2 regions of the Thauera sedimentorum genome follow, and region 1 is predicted to be linked to the other one. Evidence: predicted binding sites of a transcription regulator. Region 1 holds the regulator's gene; the other holds the start of a gene.
The links. The regulator FliA, encoded in region 1, starts transcription of late flagellar genes. The targets are predictions, from matches to a motif close to CTAAAGTTNNNNNNNNNNNNGCCGNTA.
Positions count from the first base shown of each region.

Region 2: a site for FliA is predicted at 2,294-2,320, ahead of flgM (flagellar biosynthesis anti-sigma factor FlgM). Genes of this name have one in related genera too.

Region 1 covers NZ_JACTAH010000003.1:78,893-85,942, reverse strand. The annotation lists gene IAI53_RS17705 (bifunctional diguanylate cyclase/phosphodiesterase) at 1-1,674, opposite strand, end outside; gene flhF (flagellar biosynthesis GTPase FlhF) at 1,862-3,352, shown strand; gene IAI53_RS17695 (MinD/ParA family ATP-binding protein) at 3,355-4,155, shown strand; gene IAI53_RS17690 (RNA polymerase sigma factor FliA) at 4,284-5,054, shown strand; gene IAI53_RS17685 (flagellar motor protein) at 5,082-5,822, shown strand; gene motD (flagellar motor protein MotD) at 5,854-6,708, shown strand; gene IAI53_RS17675 (bacteriohemerythrin) at 6,775-7,050, shown strand, end outside.
Region 2 covers NZ_JACTAH010000001.1:508,016-515,065, forward strand. The annotation lists gene IAI53_RS02290 (DNA topoisomerase IV subunit B) at 1-1,271, opposite strand, end outside; gene IAI53_RS02295 (flagella synthesis protein FlgN) at 1,484-1,954, opposite strand; gene flgM (flagellar biosynthesis anti-sigma factor FlgM) at 1,951-2,259, opposite strand; gene flgA (flagellar basal body P-ring formation chaperone FlgA) at 2,361-3,053, opposite strand; gene flgB (flagellar basal body rod protein FlgB) at 3,313-3,717, shown strand; gene flgC (flagellar basal body rod protein FlgC) at 3,737-4,150, shown strand; gene IAI53_RS02320 (flagellar hook assembly protein FlgD) at 4,208-4,870, shown strand; gene flgE (flagellar hook protein FlgE) at 4,886-6,169, shown strand; gene flgF (flagellar basal-body rod protein FlgF) at 6,220-6,957, shown strand.

The DNA.
Region 1 (7,050 bases):
CACGTGCTCGGCGGCCGCCGGGCCGTCCGGGTCTTCCAGGATGATGAGGAATTCGTCGCCGCCCAGGCGGGCCACGGTGTCCTGTTCGCGCAGTACCGCGTTGAAGCGGCCGGCCACCGCGCGCAGCAATTCGTCGCCTACCGCGTGCCCGAGGCTGTCGTTGACGTTCTTGAAGCGGTCCAGGTCGATGAACAGCACCGCCACCCGCTCGTGGCGGCGGCGCGCGCGTTCCAGCGCGTGCACCAGGCGGTCCTGCAGCAGGGCGCGGTTGGGCAGGCCGGTCAGCCCGTCGTAGTGGGCGAGTTGGCGGATGCGCTCCTCGGCGTGCTTGCGTTCGGAGATGTCGGTGAACATGGCGATGTAGCGCTGCACCGTGCCGCCCGTATCGCGTACCGCGGCCAGCGACAGCCATACCGGAAAGTAACCGTTGCGCTGGTGGCGGAAGCGCGCTTCCCCCTGCCAGCGCCCCTGCTTCTCCGCCGACTGCCAGATGTGTTCGCAGAAATCGGCACTCTCCGGGCTGCACAGGGCTTCGCACAATTTCAGGCCGGCAAGCCGTCCGGCATCCGTTCCGGTCAGCTGCAGGCCGGCGCGGTTGACCTCGACGATGCGGTGCGCCTCGTCCATGATCAGGATGCCCTCCTGTCCGCCCTCGAAGACGCTGGCCGCGAGCGCCAACTGTTCGGACTGGCGCACGATGCGCTCGCTCAGCGGGCGGATGGCGCGCGAAGTCAGTGCCGCGCCGACCAGCACCAGCAGGACGATGGTGCTCACCGGCACGATCAGCTCGTCCAGCGCGGGGCTGTAGAGCTGCGCACGGCCGGTGGTCATCGCCAGCGCCCACTCGGGCGCCTGCGGCAGGGGCATGATGAAGGCCACCTGGTTCGGTGCGCCGTGCAGCGGGAGGGCGTGGCCGGGGCTGGGCGGACGCTTGCTCAGCAGGGTGTGCAGCGGATCGTCCCCGGCGGCCGTCTGCAGCGTCCGTGTGGCGCCGGCGAAGTGCAGCAGACGGCCGTCGTCCAGGTTGGCGAGGTAGTAACGGGTCTCGCCGCCATACTCCTGAGCCTCGGCCAGCAGGCGGCCGAGTTCGACCAGCTGGAAGGCGATGATGTCGCTGCCGACGCGCTTGCCATCCGCCGCGAGGATGGGGGCGCCGACCACCAGGGTGGGCTCGCCATCGATCTCCACCGGACCGCGCAGCAGGGCCTCGCCGCTGCCGTCGGCGGGGTCCGGCCAGTGCTCCGGCGGCACGGTATGTCCCAGATGCACCACCGCTTCGCCGGCGGCGTCCAGGCGCACCATGCCGGCGATGCTGGGCGAATGCGCGAGCGCATCGCGCAGGCGGGGCGTGGTGAAGCGCTCCAGTTCGGGCAGGCTCAGTTCCCAGCGGTTGTAGCGTTCGAGCGCCTCGCGCAACTGCGTGCGGCTGGTCACCTGCAAGGCCACCGCGCGGAAGCGGGCCATCAGCTGCCCGGCGGCTTCGGCCTGGCTGCGGATGTTGTAGCCCACCGAGGTTTCGATCTGCTTGCGGGCGTCCAGATACAGGGGAAGGGCGGTGGCCAGGCCGGTCAGCAGGCCGGTGGCCAGGATGCCGCCCATGGCGAAGAGGCCGATACGCCGCTGCAGATGCGCAGTGTGGAAAGAGGTGCGATGCGGCGTCGACGGTGCGTTCATGGCGGGATTCTCGCACAGGGGAGCCCGCCCGACGGCTGCGGTGTTGCCATGTCCGGGGCGCTCGGCGACGCCTTGCAGCGGACGAATAGGCGGGGGAAACCCGGTTTATTCCTTCCTATCCGCAACGGGGTAGGCGGCCATAATCGGAACCATCCTGCGCTGAGAGCGCGGTAGTCGGAGAAACACCATGAACGTCAAACGCTATTTTGCCCAGACCGCCCGCGAAGCCCTGCGCGCGCTCAAGGAAGAACTCGGGGCCGACGCCATCGTCCTGTCCAACCGGGCGGTCGAGGGCGGGGTCGAGATTCTTGCCTTGCCGGGCGATGCGGTTGGTGCCTTGCCGTCCGCCACCCGCAGCCAGCGCCCCGTCGCGCAGGCGGTCGCGAGCGCAGCGGCGCAGCCCCCGGCGGAAGACGAAGACGACTACCGTGTCAGCCTGCGCGCCCGGCCCGCGGCGGCCCAGCGTCCCGCGCCGGCCCGTGCGGCCGCGCCGGCGATGCGCCCCTTCGCGCCGCCCCGGGTCGACCACGCCGACTACCCGCCGCGCAGCCGTGCGCCCTCGACCGCAGCCCTGGCCGCCGAGGCTGCCGATCCCTGGGCCGAGGCAATCGCCGCCGCCCAGGCTGCCACCGCGCCGGCCGTCGCACGCAAGCCCGCGCTGCGCGAGGATGCGCCCGCGCCGCGCCGCGAGGCTGTCGAGCGCGACAGCCGCGAGCAGGACGCCCGGGTGCGTGAACTGCAGGAAGCCAATACCAAGCTGATGGCCGAACTGTCCGGCATCCGCGGCATGATCGAACGCCAGCTCGCCGGCTTCGCCTGGGGCGAGACCCGCCGCCACGCGCCGGTGCGCGCCGACCTGGTCGGCGAGCTGCTGGAAGCCGGCTTCTCCGCCGCGCTGGCTCGCCGCCTGGTGGAGGCGGTCGCCGAGGACGCCGAGCCCGCGCAGGGCCGCGATGCGGTCAAGGCCGCGCTCAACCGCGAACTGCGTGCGCTGTCCTCCGACGCCGACCTGATCGACCGCGGCGGCGTGTATGCCCTGGTCGGCCCCACCGGGGTGGGCAAGACCACCACCACCGCCAAGCTCGCCGCGCGCTGCGTGGTGCGCCACGGTGCCGACAAGCTGGCGCTGATCACCACCGACGGCTACCGCATCGGCGCGCAGGAACAGCTGCGCATCTACGGCCGCATCCTCGGCGTGCCGGTGTTCTCGGTGCGCGACGCCGCCGACCTGCGCCAGACCCTGGCCGAGCTGCGCAACAAGCACATGGTGCTGATCGACACCGTCGGCGTCAGCCAGCGCGACCGCATGGTGGCCGAGCAGGCCGCGATGCTGCTGGGCGCCGGCAACGTGCGCCGCCTGCTGCTGCTCAACGCCACCTGCCGTGGCGACACTCTGGACGACGTGGTGCGCGCCTACAAGGGCCCGGACCTGGCCGGCTGCATCCTCACCAAGGTGGACGAAGCCGCTTCCCTGGCCCCGGCCATCGACGTGGCGGTGCGCCGCGAACTCGAACTGTTCTACGTGGCCAACGGCCAGCGCGTGCCGGAAGACCTGCACCTGCCCAACCGCGCCTACCTGCTGCACCGCGCGATGCGCGAGCAGGCCGAAGGCTCGCCGTGGAAGCTGCAGGGCGACGAAGCCGGCCTGATGCTCGCCGCCGGCGGCGCGGGAGCCTGATCATGATCGACGCACGGGAAGACCAGGCCGCCGGGCTGCGCCGTCTGTTCCGGCGTGCGCCGCCCACCGTGGTGGCGATGTACGCCACCGGACGTCATGGCGCGCACAACGCACTGCGTGCCGCCCACTGCATCGCCGGGCGCAGCGAGCGGGTGATCCTGCTCGACGAGGCCCCGGGCGAGGCCAGCCTCGCCGCGCGGCTCGACCTGCCGCAGGGTCCGGACCTGCTGAGCGTGCTCGACGGGCGCTGCACGCCGGCCGAACTGCTGCAACCCGTCCCCGGCCTGCTCGGGCGCATCGCCACCTCGGCCGCGGCGCTCGCGCTGCCGCTGCTCGACGCCGAGCGCCGCGAGGCGCTGCTCGGGGCGATCCGCCAGATCCAGCGCCACACCGGCTTCGTGCTGATCCACGCGGCGGCGCAGGGCGCAGACGACCCTTCGCCCTTCGTCTATGCGGCGCCGCGCCGCCTGGTGGTGGCCGAGGCCAGCGCCACCGGCGCCACCGAAGCCTACCGGGTGATCAAGCAACTCGCCGCCGCCGGAGCGGGCTCCCTGCATGTGGCGGTCGCGCGCGCCAAGAGCCGCGCCGAAGCGGCCGCCTTCTTCGACAGTCTCGACGCGCTGGTGCGCCGCCATGTCGGCGCCGCGCTGGCCTGGCTGGGCGAGGTCGAACGCGACGATCTTGCCGGCGGGCTTGCCCATCCGGTGGCCGAGTCCAGCCCGCGCGAGGCCGAGCACGCCTTCCTTCGCCGCCTGTCGGCCCTGGGGGCGGCCAGCGTGCCGCGCGCCCCGATGCGGAGGTGACGATCATGCTCGCACTCACGTATGCATCTGGTCATCGCGGCCCTGCTGCGGGAAAATGGCGAACCGCGGGCCAGAACGAAGGCCCGCCGCCCAAGACCAGCCGCAGGAAGAAGATTCAGGTCACCTGGATGTACGACGCCGAAGGGAATCTCGACAAGGACCACCTGGTGGAGGCCTACGCCCCGCTGGTCAAGCGCATCGCCTATCACCTGATGGCGAAGCTGCCGGCCAGCGTGGACGTCGACGACCTGATCCAGAACGGCATGATGGGCCTGCTCGACGCCATCAACCGCTACGAGGACGGCCTCGGCGCCCAGTTCGAGACCTATGCGGTGCAGCGGGTACGCGGCGCCATGCTCGACGGCCTGCGCGAGAACGACTGGCTGCCGCGCAGCCTGCGGCGCGACATGCGGCGCATCGAAACCGCCGTGCATACGCTGGAACAGCAGAACGGCCGCCAGCCCACCGAGGCCGAACTGGCCAGCGCGCTCGACCTGCCGCTGGCCGAGTACCAGCGCCTGCTGCAGGACGCGCGCGGCTATCAGCTGGTGCATTTCGAGGATTTCACCGACGGTGACGGCGAGGACTACTTCGAGCGCCACCTCGGCGTGCATGAGACCAATCCCGCCGACCTGCTGGAAGATGCCGACATGCGCGGCAACCTGGTCCTGGCCATCGACGACCTGCCCGAGCGCGAAAAACTCGTGATGGCCCTGTACTATGACGAGGAACTCAACCTGCGGGAGATCGGCGAGGTGCTCGGCGTTACCGAGTCGCGCGTCTGCCAGCTGCACAGCCAGGCGATAGCCCGCCTGCGCTCGCGCGTGCTGGGGCAGCGTGGCGCGGCGCCGGCGGCGCGCCGCGGTCGTCCGCCCAAGAAGCCGGCTGCCGGGGCCTGAGCCCCGCGGGCGGCGGAGACATCGTTCATGGACAGCATCAGCCTGGTCGGCCTTACCCTGGGCCTGGCGGCCATCCTGGTCGGCCAGATGCTCGAAGGCGGCCACATTGCCTCCCTGGTCCAGCCCACCGCGGCGCTCATCGTGCTCGGCGGCACGCTGGGCGCGGTGATGCTGCAGAGCCCCCTGCGGGTGTTCGTCGACGGCATGCGCATGAGCAAGTGGGTGTTCGTGCCGCCGGTGCTGGCACCGGCCGAGCTGATCACCATGGTGGTGAGCTGGAGCCACACCGCACGCAAGGAAGGTCTGCTGGCGCTGGAGAACCAGATTCCCCGCCTGCCCGAGCCCTTCATGCAGAAGGGCCTGCAGCTGCTGGTCGACGGGGTCGAGCCCGATCGCCTGCGTGAGGTCATGGACGTGGAGATCTCCGCCTGGGAGGCGCAGATGAAGCTCGGTTCCAAGATCTGGGAGGCCGCCGGCGGCTATGCGCCCACCATCGGCATCCTGGGCGCGGTGATGGGGCTGATCCACGTCATGGAGAACCTGTCCGATCCGTCCAAGCTCGGCTCGGGCATCGCGGTCGCCTTCGTCGCCACCATCTACGGCGTGGGCTCGGCCAACCTGATCTTCCTGCCGATCGCCAAGAAGCTCCAGGCGCATATCGCCAGCATGGTCTCGCAGCGCGAGATGCTGGTCGACGGCCTGGTGGGGATCGCCAACGGCGACAACCCGCGCATCATCGAAGGGCGCATGCAGGGCTACATCGTCTGAGGCCGCGGCCGGACGAGGAGGGGCGGTTCCCATGGGGCGGCGACGCAAGGCTGAGGAAGAACACGAGAACCACGAGCGCTGGCTCGTCTCGTACGCGGACTTCATCACCCTGCTGTTCGCCTTCTTCGTGGTGATGTACTCGCTCAGCTCGATCAACGAGGGCAAGTACCGCGTACTGTCCGATTCCCTGATGCAGGCCTTCCGCAGCGGGGCCATCCTCGAAGGCGCCCAGCAGGTCACCGAGCCCGCGGTGATCTCCGGTTCGGTGGTGCCGCCGATCGCCCGCAAGACACCCGAGCAGGTCCAGGAAGAGCAGCGCCGCCGCGACATCGCCAAGCGGATGAACAACATGGCCGACGAGATCCGTCGCGTGCTCGGACCGCTGACCCGCGACGGCCAGGTGACGGTGACCGAAGGCGCCCACGGCATCACCGTGGAAATCAACGCCAGCGCGCTGTTCCCGCCCGGCGAGGCCACCCTGGGCAGCGAGGCGGTGTCCGCGCTGCAGGCCGTGGCCGGCGTGCTCGCGGCGGCCACCTTCTCGATCACCATCGAGGGTCATACCGACAACGTGCCGATCAACACCTTCCGCTTCCCGTCCAACTGGGAGCTGTCGGCGGTGCGGGCCTCGTCGGTGGTGCGGCTGTTCGTCGAGTCCGGCGTCAATCCCGAACGGCTCACCGCGGCCGGCTACGCCGACCAGCGTCCGGTGGCGCCCAACAGCACGGAAGACGGCCGCGCGCGCAACCGGCGGGTGACCATCCTGATCGAGTCGATGATCGCCGAACCGCCGCCGGGCACGGCGCCGGGGCGCATCCGCCCGGACGATCCGATCCGCTCGGTGTTGCCCGAAACGCCGCCTGGCGACACCATTTTGGAACCTTGATTTGGGTCAATATTGCGCCGCCGCATCCGTCACATCATTGCAACATTCGAGACAAGGCGGAGCGCGATGATGGCGGAGCTTTTCCAGTGGAGTGACGAGTTCAGCGTGGGTGTCGGCGACATCGACGACCAGCACTTCGAACTCGTCGGCCTGCTCAACCAGTTGCACACGGCGGTGCGTGAGCGGCGCGGCTCGGCGGCGGTGCGCAGCACGCTGGACGAGCTGGTGGACTACACCCGTACCCACTTCGCGGTCGAGGAACGCATGATGCGCGACTCGGCCTACCCGGACTACGCCGAGCACCGCATCTACCATGAGGCGCTCATCGACCAGGTACGTGCG
Region 2 (7,050 bases), on a different contig from region 1:
ATGTCCTCGGATTCGCAGTCGGACAGCTTGCCCGGCAGCACCGCGACGCCGGAGCTCTTCTTGCGCTCGACCTTCTGCGCGCTCTTCTGCCGCGCCTGGGCTTGGCGGATGGAGAGTTCCGCGATCGCCTTGCCGGCTTCCACGTGGTTGTTGAGCCAGATCTCGAAGGGGTCGCGGATCTGCCCGGAGACCAGCTTCACCGCCTCGCGCGAATTGAGCTTTTCCTTCACCTGGCCCTGGAACTGCGGGTCGAGCAGGCGTGCGGAGAGCACGAAGCTCATCCGCCCGCACACGTCTTCCTGCTGCAGCTTGATGCCGCGCGGCAAGAGCGCATGGTGCTCGATGAAGGACTTGACCGCCTCGAACACCCCGGCGCGCAGGCCGGATTCGTGGGTGCCGCCGGCCACCGTGGGGATCAGGTTCACATAGGATTCGCTCGGCACTGCGGTCTCGAACCAGGCCACCGCCCAGGCCGCGCCTTCGCCCTTGGCGAAGTTGGCGTCGTCCGCGCCGGCATAGCCTTCGGCGGTGTAGACCGGGGCCACCGGCTCCAGGTCGCCGGCCAGCTCCTTCATGTAGCCGGCCAGGCCTTCCGGGTAGCTCCAGCGCTTGGTGAGCACGGGGCCGGCGGGCTGCTCGATGTCGAGTTGCACGGCGACGCCGGGCAGCAGCACGGCTTTCGAGCGCAGCAAACGCTCGATCTCGCCGAGCGGGATCTTGGGGCTGTCGAAGTACTTCGGGTCCGGCCACACCTGCACCCGGGTGCCGCTCTGGCGGCCGCAGTCGCCGACCGTCTGCAGGGCGCCGATGCGCTCGCCGCCGTCGGCGAAATCGATGCGGTACTGCTTGCCTTCGCGCTTGACCTCGAGCTCGATGCGGGTCGACAGCGCGTTGGTCACCGCCACGCCCACGCCGTGCAGGCCGCCGGAGAAGGCGTAGGCGCTGTTGCCCTCGCGCTTGTTGAACTTGCCGCCGGCGTGTAGCCGGGTGTAGGCCAGCACCACCACCGGCACGCCTTCCTCCGGGTGCAGGCCGACCGGGATGCCGCGGCCGTCGTCGGCCACCGAGACCGAGCCGTCCAGGTGCAGGGTGACGTGGATCTTCTTCGCAAAGCCGGCCAGCGCCTCGTCGGCGGCGTTGTCGATGACTTCCTGGATGATGTGCGCCGGGCTGTCGGTGCGGGTATACATGCCGGGGCGCTCGCGCACCGGTTCCAGCCCCTTCAGCACGCGGAAGGAGGATTCGTCGTATTGCTGCTGCTTGCCAGTCATCGCGGACCCGTCGGTGTAGGACGGGCGCAAGGATAAGGCGGGAGCGGGGGGAAGGGAAAGGGGAGAGCGGAAAGCTCAGGGCGACCGCACGAATGCCGGTATCGTCCCCATCGTTCCATAGGAGCGGCCTTGGCCGCGATTGCGGCGTCCGTCGTCCCGCGGGCCTCATCGCGGCCAAGGCCGCTCCTAGCGGGGCTGCGACGCAAGGGGGATCAGGCGCTGCCCAGGATGCGTCCGCCGCCGGTGGTGCGGGCGTGGCCGTCGGCGTCGTAGAGCTGCGGCCGGTCGGCCGCGGCCAGCAGGATGGACAGTGCCCCCTGGTTGTGCTGCATGCGCTCGATGACCAGCTTGCCGTTCAGGCTGTTGCGCTCGCGCGCTTCGGCTGCGAGGCGCAGCACTTCGTCCCACTGGGCGAGGGTGTCGGGCATGTCGGCGCACAGGCTGCGGATCGCCTCGCCGGAGTTGGCCAGGCCGAGCCGGCCGAGCAGCATGGCGCGGGCGTCGTGCAGGCGCTGCAGGGTGTGGTAGAGCTCGGTCTTCTCGTTGGTGAGCGCCAGCAGCGCATCGGTGTCGCCCGCGACCAGCAGGCTCTCCTCGCGGCCGAGCAGGGTGATGAAGGTACGCAGTTGCGTGACCTCCATGCCGATCAGCTGGGCAAACTGCAGGCGTTCGGTCTGGTTCACGAGTGTCCGGGGTTCTCGTTCAGCATCTGGCGGACGCTGTCGATCAGGCCGTCGGCGATGCGGCCGGCGTCGATCTTGAAGCGTCCCTCGCTGATCGCCTGGCGGATCTCGTCGACCCGGGCGCGGTCGACGACCGGCGCATTGGCGATGGCAGTCTCGGCCTTCTGCAGGCTCGAGGACAGCGAGGACAGTTGCACTTTGTCTCCGCCGGCGGCTGGGGCCGGCCCGGTTCCCGCCTGCTGGCGGGGTTTCGTCTCGCCGGCCTGCGGGCCGCCGAGCGACTTGACGGCGCTATCGATCTTCACGGCATGACTCCCGATGGGTGTTGTCTGTAACGTATTTCGGCGCGACGAAGGAAAACTTTAGCGATTTTTACAGATATTTTTTTCGCGTGGCGAGCGTCGCATCAGAGACCGACCTCGACGACCCCTCCGTTGCGCGCGATCCCCGAGATCACCTGGCCGCTCGGCATGCGCACGCGCACCGTCTCGCCCTCGGTTGCGCCGTTCAGCGCGCGCCCTTCGCTGCTCACGTTGAAACCCGGGCCGCGGCTCACCACCTTGACGTTTTGCCCCTGGCGCACCGCCGGCGGCAGGCGCAGGTGGGTGGTGCGCAGCGGAGCACCGGCGCCCACCGCGATCCGCACATGATGGCCGACCGCCTGGGCCGGATCGGTGATCGTGGCCTCGGGCAGTGCGGCCAGGTCGCCCCGCTCGCGCTTCAGGTCGGCCAGGCCGACGATCTGTCCGGGGCGCAGCGGACGGGCCACCACCACGTAGTCGGTCAGCACCTCGACCCGGGCCGGCAGGTAGATGGTCCATTCGACCGGCGACTCACAGCGCACGCCCACGTTGGTCTGTCCCCAGGCACGCGCGCCGGCCGGGAAGAAGGGCACCAGCTCCGCACAGGCCGGCAGCTGGTTGAGCGGGTCCATCCGCCCCACGGTCACGCTGACTTCGCCCGGCAGCCCGGCCGCTTCGGCCGCGAGAAAGGCTCGCGCTGCTTCGTGCACCGGCTCGGGCGCCTGCTGGGCGGCAGCCGGCAGGACGAGCGTGAAGATGGCCAGCAGGCCGCTTGCGATACGGGTGACTGTAGACATTCCTTTCATGCGCCGATTGCACCACGCCCATCGGCGCAGCGGCAAGTCCACCGGGGGCGGCAAGGCTTGCCGCCCTGGACGGACGAGATTGCCGGCAGCAGCGGACAAGCGGACAAATTGGCCGGTATTTACCGGTCTTATCCACCCAAGGTGCTTGCCTGCACGCCACTAATATCGCTGGCATGGAAGGTGCAATGGAGTCGATGCCGATGCCTTTGCACCGTTTACGGCAGCCGGTACGAATACATGAGGTGATGCCATGAGAAACCTGCTCGACAACAGCCTGCGAGTGCACCAGGCGGCGCTCAATACCCAGGCCTACCGCCAACAGTTGCTGGCGTCGAACATCGCCAATGCCGACACCCCCAACTACAAAGCGCGCGACATCGATTTCCGCAGCACGCTGCAGGGCGTGCTAGGTAGCCGCGTCGGCCCGCTCGCGCTGGCGACCACCGCCGGCGGCCACATGGGTGTGGCGCAGTCGAATCCGCTGGAGCGCTTCGCCCAGTACCGCCAGGAGATCCAGTCCTCGGTCGATGGCAACACGGTGAACATGGATGTCGAGCGTGCGGCCTTTGCCGAGAACTCCATCCACTACGAAGCCAGCGTCACCTTCATCAATGGCCTGCTGAGCGGAATGCAGCGCGCGATCTCGGGCCAGTAAGGACAAGGGGAGCCGGATCATGAGCATGCTCAATGTCTTCAATATCGCGGGTTCGGCGCTCAACGCGCAGTCGGTGCGCCTGAACACCACCGCCTCCAACCTGGCCAACGCCGACAGCGTGGTCGGCGAGGACGGCCAGCCCTATCGTGCCAAGCAGGTGGTGTTCGCCGCCCGCCCGGTGCAGGGGGCCGGCAAGGACGCAGTCGGCGTGCAGGTCACCCAGGTGGTCGACAGCGCCGCGCCGATGCGCATGGTGTACGAGCCGAACAACCCGGCCGCCAACGCCGAGGGCTACGTGGAGATGCCCAATGTGAACGTGGTGGAGGAGATGGTGAACATGATCTCCGCCTCCCGCTCCTACCAGAACAATGCGGAAGTGATGAGCACCGCGCGGACCCTGCTGCAGCGCACGCTGCAGATTGGCGCGCAGTGAGCACGGTTCTTGCTGTGATGGCCTTGACCCAATCGGCAATGCCGTCCGGAGATTGAAATGAGCGTGGTAAGCGAAACCAAGAACGTCCTGTCCAGCCTGGCGCGCAACGAGTCGGCAGAGACCAAGGAAACCGAGGACATGCAGGGGCGCTTCCTCACCCTGCTGACCACCCAGCTGCGCAACCAGGATCCGATGAATCCGATGGAGAACGCCGAGGTCACCTCGCAGCTGGCGCAGATGAGCACGGTGGATGGCATCGAGCGGCTCAACCAGATGTTCCAGCAGTTCGTGTCCTCGCAGGAGTCCTCCGAGGCCATGCAGGCGGCGGCCCTGGTGGGGCGCGGCGTGCTGGTCGAGGGCAAGGGCCTGATCCTCACCGAGGCGGGTGCCGTGGGCGGTTTCGTGCTCGATACGCCGGCCGACAAGGTGGTGCTGACCATCCGCGACGCCAACGGGCTGGAGGTCGGCCAGATGGAGTTGGAGGACGTGGAGGCCGGCAGCCACAACTTCGTCTGGGACGGTGTGGCCATCGACGGCCAGCAGGCCGCCACCGGCCGCTACACGGTAGCCGTGGAAGCGACCCTGGGAGACGAGAAGGTGAGCGCCAAGACGCTGGAGTTCGGCCAGGTCACCGGCGTCATTCGCGGACCCAAGAGCACCGACCTGCAGGTCGGCTCGCTCGGCATCTTCCAGTTCGACGACATCAAGCAGATTCTCTGATCCGGAGCAAAGATCATGGCATTCCAACAAGGTTTGAGCGGCCTGGCCTCTTCGTCCAAGGCCATCGACGTGGTCAGCAACAACATCGCCAACGCCAGCACCGTGGGCTTCAAGGGGGCGACCGCGCAGTTCGCCGACGTGTTCGCCTCCTCGCTGACCGGCGCGGTCGGCACCATCCAGATCGGTATCGGCAGCACCGTCAATGCGGTGCGCCAGGCCTTCACCCAAGGCAACCTGACCACCACCAACAATCCGCTGGACATGGCGATCAACGGCAACGGTTTCTTCCGCGTGCAACTGCGCGACGGCACGACCGCGCTGACCCGCAACGGCCAGTTCAACATCGACAACGAAGGCTACGTGGTCAACGCCACCGGCGAGCGCCTGATGGGTTACCAGGAAACCGATCCGGTCAGTGGCGACGTGAGCGCGCCGCTCAACCCGAGCAACGCCAACTACACCACGCTGTTCATTCCGCCCACCGGCATCCGGGCCCGTGCCACCGACAACGTCTCGGTGGGCCTGAACCTCAATGCCAAGGCGGACGTGATCGCCACCAGCCCGCCCGACATCAACGATACCGACAGCTACAGCTACACCACCTCGGTGCGGGTGTACGACAGCCTGGGTATCGACCATGCCCTGTCGTTCTACTTCGTCAAGAGCGCGGTGAATACCTGGGATGTCTATACCAGTCTCGACGGCGCGGCACCGACCAACCCGCCGCTCGGCACGCTGGAGTTCAACGAGGACGGCACGCTGAACCAGACCCTGGATTCCGGCGGCGCCCCGGTGGCGACCAATCTGCTGTCGGCGGATTTCGGCGACCTGGGCAACGGTTCGACCAACCCCTTCGTTGTGTCCGGCATCAGCTTCGCCCGCGCCACCCAGTCGGGCAGCAGCGGTTCGGTGGTGAAGGAGCTGTCGCAGGACGGCTATGCCGACGGTGAGATCGCCGGCCTGTCGATCAGCCAGAACGGCGTGATCCAGGGGCGCTACACCAACGGACAGACCAAGGATATCGGCATCGTCGGCCTGGCCACGGTGCGCAACCCGAACGGTCTGACCTCGCTGGGCAACAACCTGTGGCGCGATTCGCCGGAATCCGGCGAGCCGGTGCTCGGACCCGCGGGCGAGGGCCTGAACGGGGTCATCTCCGCCGGCCAGGTCGAGGATTCCAACGTCGATCTGACCCAGGAACTGGTGCAGCTCATCATCCAGCAGCGCAACTACCAGGCCAACGCCCAGTCGATCCGCACCCAGGACCAGATCCTGCAGACGCTGGTGAACCTCAGGTAATGAACTAGGACGACGGCGGGGGAGACCCCGCCGGCGCGCAGGAGCACATCATGGACCGCCTGATCTATACCGCGATGACCGGCGCCAAGCACACGCTTGGCCAGCAGGCTGCGGTGTCGAACAACCTGGCCAACATCAACTCCACCGGCTTCCGCGCGGAGTTGCACAAGCTGCGCTCGGTGGAAGTGCAGACCGACGCGCTGCGCAGTCGCGCCTTCGTGGTCGATGCCAGTGTCGCCTCCGATTTTGCCACCGGACCGATCGCCTTCACCGGGCGCCAGTACGACGCCGCCATCGAGGGCAAGGGCTGGTTCGCGGTGCAGACGCCAGACGGGACCGAGGCCTACACCCGCGACGGCAGCTTCGAGGTCAGCCCCAACGGCGTGCTGCAGACCCGCAGCGGCCTGCCGGTGATCGGCGATGGCGGACCGATCACCATTCCACCGGACAGCGAGATCGTCATCGGCAAGGACGGTTCGATCTCCGCGTTCACCCCCGGTCAGGGCAATGTGGTGAACGTCGTGGCCCAGCTCAAGCTGGTCAATCCGCCCGAACAGGATCTGGTGCGCGGTGACGACGGCCTGTTCCGCCAGCGCAACGGCCAGCAGGCCGCGGTGGATGAGACCGTGCAGGTGGCCGGCGGCTACCTGGAAGGCAGCAATGTGAACGTGGTCGACCAGCTGGTGCAGATGATTTCCCTGTCCCGCCAGTTCGAGATGCAGACCCGCATGCTGCAGACCGCGGAAGCCAACGACCAGGCCGCCGCACGGGTGATCGGCAACCGCTGACCGGCGGCAAACGGGGCGGCAAATAGCGCCGGAAATCTGCCGGTAATCGGCAAAATGATCGGGTGCTGCGGGCGATAAGCTGGAACCATCGGC